DNA from 3 places in the Cupriavidus sp. MP-37 genome. Region 1 is predicted to be linked to each of the others. Evidence: predicted binding sites of a transcription regulator. Region 1 holds the regulator's gene; each other region holds the start of a gene.
The links. The regulator HrcA, encoded in region 1, represses chaperone genes, less so after heat shock. The targets are predictions, from matches to a motif close to TTAGCACTCNNNNNNNNNGAGTGCTAA.
Positions count from the first base shown of each region.

Region 1 (3,275 bases):
GCAGAACACGTCCACGCGCCCGGCGCCAACCTTGCCCAGCTCGGCCAGCGTCGGCGCCGTATAGGGCTGCAGCCACTCGGCCTTGCCGAAGCGCGACTGGAACGTCACCTGGTACTGCCCCGGCTGCAGGCCGAGCGCCTCGCCCAGCAGGCGCCCGGTCTTCAGGCACTCGCAGTGGTAGGGATCGCCCAGTTCCAGCGTGCGCCGCGGCACGCCGTGGAACGACAGGATCAGCTTGTCGCCCTGGCCGAAATCCGGCATGCCGTGCCGGCTCCAGTAGGCGCCGACCTGCTGCTGCAGCGCCGAGATATACGCGGGATGGTCATGGAAATGCTTGACCAGCCGCAGCTCCGGCTGGTTGCGCCACTGGCCCAGCACGCGGAACACCTCATCGAAGGCGGTGGCGGTGGTGGTGCCCGAGTATTGCGGATACATCGGCAGCACCAGCACCTGCTCGCAGCCCTGGCGGCGCAGCGCTTCCATCACCGAGGCGATCGAGGGGTTGCCGTAGCGCATCGCGCACGCCACCGTCACGTCGTGGCCGTTCTGGTGCAGCAGCCGCTGCAGCGCGTGCGCCTGGCGCTCGCTGTAGACCAGCAGCGGCGAGCCCGTCATATGGGCCTCGCGCAGCCAGATCGATTCGTACTTGAGCGCCGACGCGCGCGAGCGCAGCGGCAGGATCACGCCATACAGCAGCGGCAGCCACGCCGCGCGCGGGATTTCGACCACGCGCGGGTCGGACAGGAACTGCTTCAGGTAGCGCCCCACCGCCTTGGGCGTGGGGGCATCGGGCGTGCCCAGGTTGACCAGCAGGATCGCCGTGCGCGGCGCCTGGCCGTGCTGGTAGGCCGGTTCGGGAGAAAACGTCATGTCGCTTCCGGATTGGCGCGATGCCGGGATGGGGCGGGCGCGGCGCACCGGCGCCGGGCCCGCGCGGCGGGAATGGAGCCGCCGGCCGGACCGGGACGCCGGACCACTAGTTCTGGCTCAGCGCGCTCGACAGCAGCCGCGCGGTGATGTCGACGATCGGGATCACGCGCTCGTAGGCCATGCGCGTGGGGCCGATCACGCCCAGCGTGCCGACGATCTGCCCGTCGACCTCGTACGGCGCGGTGATGACCGCCATGTCTTCGATCGGCACCAGCCGGCTTTCGCCGCCGATAAAGATCTGCACGCCCTGCGCATGGCTGGACACGTCCAGCAGCTGCAGCAGGCTGGTCTTGTGCTCGAACACGTCGAACAGGCGCCGCAGCTTGTCCATGCTCGAGGCTAGGTCGTCGACTTCGAGCAGCTTGCGCTCGCCGCTGATATAGACGTGGTCGTCGTCCTCGTCCTCGGCGGTGCTGCCGGCCTCGACCGCGGCCTGCATCAACTGCGACATGTCGCGGCGCAGGTCCTGCAGCTCCAGCCGCAGGTGGTTGCGCACGGTGTCGAAGCTCATGCCGGCATAGTGTGAGTTGAAGAAATTGGCCGCCTCGATCAGCTGGGCCGGCGTGTAAGGGAGTTCGGTCTGGATGATGCGGTTCTGCACGTCGCCCTCGGGGCTGACGATGATCAGCAGGATGCGCTTGTCCGACAGCCGCATGAACTCGATCTGCCGGAACGCCTGCGCGCGGCGCGGCGTCATCACCACGCCGGCAAAGTGCGACAGGTTGGACAGCGTGCGCGCGGCCGCGGTGATCATGCGCTGCGGCCCCAGCTGCTGGCCGCCCAGCTGGTCCTGGATCTGCCCGGTCAGCTCGGCCAGGTCGGCGTTGCGCTCGAGCGGCTTGGCCGTCAGCATCGAGTCGACGAACAGCCGGTAGCCGCGCGGCGTCGGGATCCGGCCGGCCGACGTGTGCGGGCTGGAGATAAAACCCATTTCCTCGAGATCGGACATCACATTGCGGATCGTCGCCGGCGACAGGTCCAGCCCCGAGTACTTCGACAGGGTGCGGGAGCCGACCGGCTGGCCTTCGGCAATGTAGCGCTCGATCAGGGTCTTGAGCAGCGTTTTGGAGCGTTCATCCATGATGCCCCGATTTTACGCAAGTTTTGGACCTTCTGGCGGCCCGGCCGGATGGGCCGCCGGCGCCTGCTGACAACCGTCGCGGCGGTATGGTCTAATCCCGGCATGTCCGCCCCAGCCAAAGCCAGCGCCGTGCGCACTCCGTTCAAGACCGTCGCCCTGGTGGGCCGGTACTCCACCGCCGGCATCGAAGGGCCGCTGGAAGAGATCGCCTCCTACATCCTGCGCAACGGCCAGGATGTGGTGTTCGAGCGCGAGACCGCGCTGGCCACCGGGCTGACCGCCTACCCCGCCCTGTCCGCCGAGGAGATCGGCACGCAGGCCGACGTGGCGGTGGTGCTAGGCGGCGACGGCACGCTGCTGGGCCTCGCGCGCCAGCTTGCCGGCTATGACGTGCCGCTGATCGGCGTGAACCATGGGCGGCTCGGTTTCATGACCGATATTGCGCTGGAGGATGCGCACACCGTGCTGCCCGACATGCTCGACGGCCGCTACGAGTCCGAAACCCGGCTGCTGCTGGCCTCGCGCGTGGTGCGCGACGACATGGACATCTTCTCCGCGCTGGCGCTGAACGATGTGGTGGTGAACCGCTCCGGCATTTCCGGCATGGTCGAGCTGGCGGTTTCGGTCGACGGCCACTTCATGTACAACCAGCGTTCCGACGGCCTGATCGTGTCGACCGCCACCGGCTCGACCGCCTACGCGCTGTCGGCCGGAGGGCCGATCCTGCATCCCACGCTGTCGGGCGTGGTGCTGGTGCCGATCGCCCCGCACGCGCTGTCCAACCGGCCGATCGTGCTGCCGCACGACGCCGAGGTCACCATCGAGGTGGCCAGCGCGCGCGACGCCAGCGTCAACTTCGACATGCAGTCGCTGACCTCGCTGCTGCCGGGCGACCGCATCGTGGTGCGGCGCTCGCAGAAGACCATCAACCTGCTGCACCCGGTGGGCTACAACTACTACGCCACGCTGCGCAAGAAGCTGCACTGGCACGAATACCCGTCCGAAGACAACCGCCTCTGAGCGCCATCCAGCCGCCCCTCAGCCCGAGCCGACCGTTCATCGGACCGACCATCCTTCCCGCCACGATGCTGCGCAGCCTGTCCATCCGTGATTTCGTCATCGTCGACACCCTCGACCTCGACTTCGCCTCCGGCTTTACCGTGTTCACCGGCGAGACCGGCGCCGGCAAGTCGATACTGATCGACGCCCTGGCACTGGTGCTGGGCGAACGCGCCGATGCCGGCGTGGTGCGCGAAGGCGCGCC
Region 1 covers NZ_CP085344.1:2,711,212-2,714,486, forward strand. Annotated here, with positions in the region: gene hemH (ferrochelatase) at 1-870, opposite strand, end outside; gene hrcA (heat-inducible transcriptional repressor HrcA) at 977-2,011, opposite strand; gene LIN44_RS12540 (NAD kinase) at 2,114-3,031, shown strand; gene recN (DNA repair protein RecN) at 3,097-3,275, shown strand, end outside.

Region 2 (3,275 bases), 390 kb from region 1:
GCCTTCTTTTCCTTCATTTCGACTTCGGTGGCAGCGCCAACCTTGATCACGGCAACACCGCCGGCCAGCTTGGCCACGCGCTCTTGCAGCTTTTCACGGTCGTAGTCCGAGGTCGCTTCTTCGATCTGGGCGCGGATCTGCTTCACGCGGCCTTCGATGCCAGCAGCGTCACCGGCGCCATCGATGATGATGGTGTTTTCCTTGCCGATCTCGATGCGCTTGGCCTGGCCCAGGTCCTGCAGCGTGGCCTTTTCCAGCGTCAGGCCGACTTCTTCGGCGATGACGGTGCCGCCGGTCAGGATGGCGATGTCTTCCAGCATGGCCTTGCGGCGGTCGCCGAAGCCCGGGGCCTTGACGGCGGCGGTCTTCAGGATGCCACGGATGTTGTTGACCACCAGCGTTGCCAGGGCTTCGCCCTCGACGTCTTCAGCGATGATCAGCAGCGGGCGGCCGGCCTTGGCCACTTGCTCCAGCACCGGCAGCAGGTCGCGGATGTTGCTGATCTTCTTGTCGAACAGCAGCACGAACGGGTTGTCCAGCTGGACAACTTGCTTTTCCGGGTTGTTGATGAAGTACGGCGACAGGTAGCCGCGGTCGAACTGCATGCCTTCCACGACTTCCAGCTCGTCGGCCAGCGACTTGCCGTCTTCGACGGTGATCACGCCTTCCTTGCCGACCTTGTCCATGGCTTCGGCGATGCGCTCGCCGATCGAGGCGTCGCTGTTGGCCGAGATCGCGCCAACCTGGGCGATTTCCTTGCTGGTGGTGGTGGGCTTGCTGATCTTCTTCAGCTCTTCCACGGCCGCGCCGACAGCCTTGTCGATGCCGCGCTTCAGGTCCATCGGGTTCATGCCGGCGGCAACGTACTTCATGCCTTCGCGCACGATCGACTGGGCCAGCACGGTTGCGGTGGTGGTACCGTCACCGGCGTTGTCGCTGGTCTTGGAAGCCACTTCCTTGACCATCTGGGCGCCCATGTTCTGCAGCTTGTCCTTCAGCTCGATTTCCTTGGCCACGGACACGCCGTCCTTGGTCACGGTCGGGCCGCCGAAGCTGCGCTCCAGCACCACGTTGCGGCCCTTCGGGCCCAGGGTCACCTTGACTGCGTTGGCGAGGATGTTCACGCCTTCGACCATCTTGGCACGTGCGGCGTCGCCGAACACTACGTCTTTTGCTGCCATGTTCTGAATCTCCTGAAATCTGTACGGGTGGGGCTACAAGTAACGGATTACTTGTTGACCACGGCCATGATGTCTTCTTCGCGCATGACCAGCAGTTCCTGGCCATCCACCTTCACGCCCTGGCCGGCATACTTGCCGAACAGCACGCGATCGCCGACCTTGACGTCCAGGGCGATGTTGTTGCCCTTGTCATCCTTCTTGCCGGGACCGATTGCCAGCACTTCGCCTTGATCGGGCTTCTCGGCAGCGTTGTCGGGAATCACGATACCGGACGCGGTCTTGGTTTCGTTGTCCAGACGCTTCACGATCACGCGGTCGTGCAGAGGACGCAGATTCATACGGACTCCTAGATACAAAGTGAGTTTTTGATCACAAATCGGCCGGCTACCGAGGCGACGGCCGTCAGAAATGTTCAGGTGTCGCAGAGGGCTGTTAGCACTCCCCCCTGACGAGTGCTAATTATAGGGACGGGGTGGGGGCATTTCAAGACAGGTGCCGGATACGGGTTTTCCCCCGGGTGAGCGGGGCACTTGTAGGAACAAGGCCGACCTCTGATCGGCGCATGCCCGACAGCGCGAAGCCAACCCGCTGCCTAGACTGGCCTTGTCGCCGCGTGGCCTGCCAGGCAGGCCGGTGCGGCATACGTGGCGCCGCGCCTGCCAGGCCGGCGCTTCCGACCCTAACCCTGGAGGTATTCCATGGATCCGAAACAACCCGCTCGCCATACCCGAATCGCCAGCGTGATTGCGGCAGGCCTGGCAGGCCTCAGCTGTGCCGCCGCCATCGCCCAGACCACCACCACGCCCGCCACGCCCGCCACCCCGGCCACGCCGGCAAGCCCTGCCGCGCAGGGCATGCCCGCAACCCCCGCAACGCCTGCCGTGCCGGCCACCGCGGCCAGCCCCGCCGGCGGTCAGGGCGTCGCTCCCGGTGTGACCCAGATCCAGCCGCCGAAGGACCCGCTGGTCGAGCGCCGCGAGGCACGCCGGCAGGCCGCCGCCGAATACAAGGCGAAGAAAAAGGCCGCCAAGGGCGAGTACAAGGATGAAGTCGGCGCTGCCAGGCAGGAACGCAAGGTCGAGAACAAGGCAGCGGATGCCGCCGCGCGCCAGGAAATGACTGCGCCGAAGCAGTGATGCAGCGGTCGCGGTGAGCGCCGCCGCGCCAATGCAAACGGGCCCCGCGGGGCCCGTTTTGCCGTGTCAGTCGGCCAGTCCGCTGGCGTCGATATAGCCCAGCGCTTCGGTGACGGCGCGCCGCGCCTTCAGCACGTAGCAGACCCGCCGCTCCTGGATCGACAGCGCCAGCACGTCGGCCTGCACCAGCTCAGAGAACACATGGCCGGCACGCCCCAGGCTCAGCCGCGCCACCTGCGCCAGGTCGGTGGCCGGCAGCCCGGCCTCGCCTGCCTCAAGCAGCGCGCGGCAGATGCGGATGCGCGCGGGTTCGGTCATCAGCGCCAGCGTCAGCGTACTTTCCTGGGTCTCCATGATCACACCTCGGTCTCCGGGCACGGCTCCCGGGCCGGGCGGTCATGCGGCGTCGGGGCGATGCGGGGTCATTCTTGCCACGCGCCTGGCGCACGCGGTTTTCCCCGTTCTACGCGGCTCGCCCCGCAAAGGCAATAGGGTGCTGCCACGGCCGGGCGGGCACTGGCGCGATTACAACAGCGCCAGTGCCGCCCGGCCGCGCTCAGGCCAGCACAAACGGCAATTGCCGCTGGCGCTTGCCGGTCAGCGTGAACAGCGCATTGGCCACCGCCGGCGCGATCGGCGGCACGCCGGGTTCGCCCAGCCCGGTGGGGTTGTCCTGCGACGGCACGAAGAACACGTCCACCACCGGCGCGTCGGTGATGCGCGGCGGCGGATAGTCGGGGAAGTTGCTGTTCTTCACCGCGCCGTTCTCGATCTCGATGGCAAACCCCGGGCGGGTCATGGCCAGCCCGAACACGCAGGCGCCCTGGATCTGGGCCTCGGCCGACAACGGATTGACCACGCGGTTGGCATGCACGCCGGCGGTGACGCGGTGCACGCGCGGCTCGCCCTTTACCAGCGACACGTCGACCACATAGGCCACCACGGTGCTGAACGACTC
Region 2 covers NZ_CP085344.1:3,096,228-3,099,502, forward strand. Annotated here, with positions in the region: gene groL (chaperonin GroEL) at 1-1,181, opposite strand, end outside; gene groES (co-chaperone GroES) at 1,229-1,519, opposite strand; gene LIN44_RS14285 (hypothetical protein) at 1,880-2,317, shown strand; gene LIN44_RS14290 (transcriptional regulator) at 2,384-2,671, opposite strand; gene LIN44_RS14295 (xanthine dehydrogenase family protein molybdopterin-binding subunit) at 2,874-3,275, opposite strand, start outside.
Region 2: groES (co-chaperone GroES) is a predicted target of HrcA. The motif match lies at 1,614-1,640, and genes of this name have one in related genera.

Region 3 (3,275 bases), 780 kb from region 1:
GCGGCGACGCTGCTGCCCTTTGTCTACGGCATGAGCGGCTACATCTACCTGGCGGCGGCGCTGGCGCTGGGCGCGGGTTTCCTGGCTTACGCCTGGAAGCTGTACCGCAACTATTCGGACGAACTGGCGCAGCGCACTTTCCGCTTCTCGATCCTGTACCTGTCGCTGCTGTTCGCCGCGCTGCTGGTCGACCACTACTTCAAGTTCGTGCCGCAGGTCTGACCTGCCCGGCGGCGCCCCGGCTGCGGCATCTTGCCGCGCCGGCGCGAACGCAGCGGCATGATCGGCGATACTGCATGCTGTTTCCTTCCCATTCCTGACCCGTGCCCCGCATGCCACGCCTCAGCACCGCCTCCAGCCTGTTCGCCGCCTTCCGTCGCTTTTCCCTGCTGGCCGCGCTCGCGCTGGCCGTCGCCGCCTGCGGGCAGCAGAAGGCGTCGTTCCGCAATGTCGACATCACCGGCGCCGCCGACTTCGGCAAGGACTTCTCGCTGACCGACCACACCGGCAAGGTGCGCACCCTGGCCGACTACAAGGGCAAGGCCGTGGTGATGTTCTTCGGCTACACCCACTGCCCGGATGTGTGCCCCACCACCATGGCCGAACTGAAGGCGGTGATGGAAAAGCTGGGGCCGGATGCCGATCGCGTCCAGGTGCTGTTCGTCACGGTCGATCCGGAACGCGATACACAGGCGCTGCTGGCGCAGTACGTGCCCGCCTTCGATCCGCGCTTCGTCGGGCTGCGCCCGGCCGACGAGGCCGCGCTGCAGAAGCTGGCCAAGGACTTCAAGGTGTTCTACGCCAAGGTGCCGGGCAGCTCGCCCAACAACTACACCGTGGATCACTCGGCCGGCAGCTATGTGTTCGATCCGCAGGGCAAGCTGCGGCTGTTCATCCGGCATGGCCAGGGTCCGGAACCCATCGCCCACGACCTGAAACAGCTGTTGTCCTGACGCAGGCGGGGCAAAAGGGTGCGGCATAACGTCGCACAAACGCGTCGCACCAACGCTTCGCGGGCAACAAAAAAGGCCGGTCCATGGACCGGCCTTTTGCATGGTTGCGGCGAGGATCAGGCGAATGCCTGCAGCGCGCCTTTCATCTTCTTCATCGCCGCCGCCTCGATCTGGCGGATGCGCTCGGCCGACACGCCGAACTCGTCGGCCAGCTCATGCAGCGTGGCGCCGCCCGAGCCGTCGTCCTCGACGTTGAGCCAGCGCGCCTCGATGATGCGGCGGCTGCGTTCGTCGAGCTTGCCCAGCGCTTCTTCCAGCCCCTCGACCTGCATGCGGTCGTGGCGCTTGGCTTCCATGACGCGCGTCGGCTCGTTGTGGTTGTCGGCCAGGTAGGCGATGGGGGCGAATTCCTCTTCGCCGTCGTCGACCTGGCCCTCGAGCGCCAGATCGCCGCCCGACAGGCGGGTTTCCATCTCCATCACTTCTTCGGGCTTGACGTTCAGCTCGCGCGCCACGGCCTCGACTTGCTCCGGCGTGAAGGTGTGGCCGCCCTGCTTGTGGCTGCGCAGGTTGAAGAACAGCTTGCGCTGGGCCTTGGTGGTGGCCACCTTGACCATGCGCCAGTTCTTCAGCACGTATTCATGGATTTCGGCCTTGATCCAGTGCATCGCATACGACACCAGCCGCACGCCCTGGTCCGGATCGAAGCGCTTCACTGCCTTCATCAGGCCGATATTGCCTTCCTGGATCAGGTCGGCATGGGGCAGGCCGTAGCCCAGGTACTGGCGGGCGATCGACACGACCAGGCGCAGGTGCGACATCACCAGGCGGCGGGCGGCGTCGACGGAATCATGGTCGCGCAGCTCGCGGGCGAGGCGTTGTTCTTCCTCCGCGGTCAGCAGCGGAATACGGTGGACAGCCTGGATATAGCTGTCGAGGTTGCCCACGGTCGCCGGAAAGGCCAGCGCAAAGCTGCCCGTGTTCCGGGGCACCGTCGGCAGACGGTTGTTCGTCAGGGTTTGGTCGGCAGACAAGACTGCGTTCACTCAATGGCTCCTTTCGGGTCCGGCGGTTTGGTTGCCGGTGCGCCGCGGCTCCCTTGGGGATCGGCGGCACTGCAACACATCTTAGCACTCTGGCCGGGTGAGTGCTAATTGGAGTTCCGGTGGCTCCGATAGTTCCCGGGTATTGCTCCGCCTGATCGGATAGCCAGGAGGATCATAAAGAGACGGCAACGATACCCCTGTCACCGCGCACTGGTAATTAGAGCGAAGCATGGCATCGGGGTTCTGCCCGCCGCTGCAATGCTCTGTTCCAGCACCGGCTACACTCGACCGGCGGGCGGCGCAGTGGCATGCTTGCGAGCCTCTCTTATCGGATCGGAGGAGTTATGTCTGCTATCGAACACTTGCTCAAGCCGCATGTGCGCGACCTGGGCGATTTCACCGTGCGCCGGCTGCTGCCGGCCGCGGCGACCCAGACCGTCGGGCCGTTTATCTTCTTCGACCATATGGGACCGGTGCAGCTGCCGCCGGGGCAGGGCGCCGATGTGCGGCCGCATCCCCATATCGGGCTGGCCACGGTGACGTATCTGTTCGAGGGCGAGATCATCCATCGCGACAGCCTGGGCAGCGACCAGGCGATCCGTCCGGGCGACGTCAACTGGATGACTGCCGGCCACGGTATCGTGCACTCGGAGCGTTCGCCCGCGCATGTGCGCCCAGAGGGCGCGCGCCTGCATGGCATCCAGACTTGGGTGGCGCTGCCGCAGCAGCATGAGGGCGCCGAACCATCGTTTTTCCACCACCCCGCCGCCACGCTGCCGCGCATCGAGCGGCCGGGGCTGCGCATGGTGGTGATCGCCGGCGATGCCTTTGGCCTGACCTCGCCGGTCAAGGTCTTCAGCCGCACCCTGTACGTGGCGATCGAGCTGGACGCGGGCGCCAGCGTGGAGATCCCCGCCGAGCACGCCGAGCGCGGCATCTATCCGGTCGACGGCGCGGTCGCGCTCGACGGCGAGCCGCTGCCGGCCGAGCACATGGTGGTGCTGACGCCGGGCCAGCCGGCGACGCTGACGGCCACGGCGCCGTCGCGAGTGATGCTGCTGGGCGGCGACCCGACCGACGGGCACCGCTTTATCTACTGGAACTTCGTTGCCAGCAGCAAGGTGGCGATCGAGGCTGCGGCCCAGCGCTGGGAGGACGATCAGTTCCCGCACGTGCCCGGCGAGACCGAGCGCATTCCGCTGCCTCCGCGCAAGCCCTGAGGGGTATCCCGGGGCCGGCTCAGACCGGGCTCGCCCAGGTGACGCGCGTGCCCTGG
Region 3 covers NZ_CP085344.1:3,489,225-3,492,499, reverse strand. Annotated here, with positions in the region: gene cyoE (heme o synthase) at 1-222, shown strand, start outside; gene LIN44_RS16070 (SCO family protein) at 333-953, shown strand; gene rpoH (RNA polymerase sigma factor RpoH) at 1,070-1,999, opposite strand; gene LIN44_RS16060 (pirin family protein) at 2,344-3,219, shown strand; gene ybiB (DNA-binding protein YbiB) at 3,239-3,275, opposite strand, start outside.
Region 3: rpoH (RNA polymerase sigma factor RpoH) is a predicted target of HrcA. The motif match lies at 2,081-2,107, and genes of this name have one in related genera.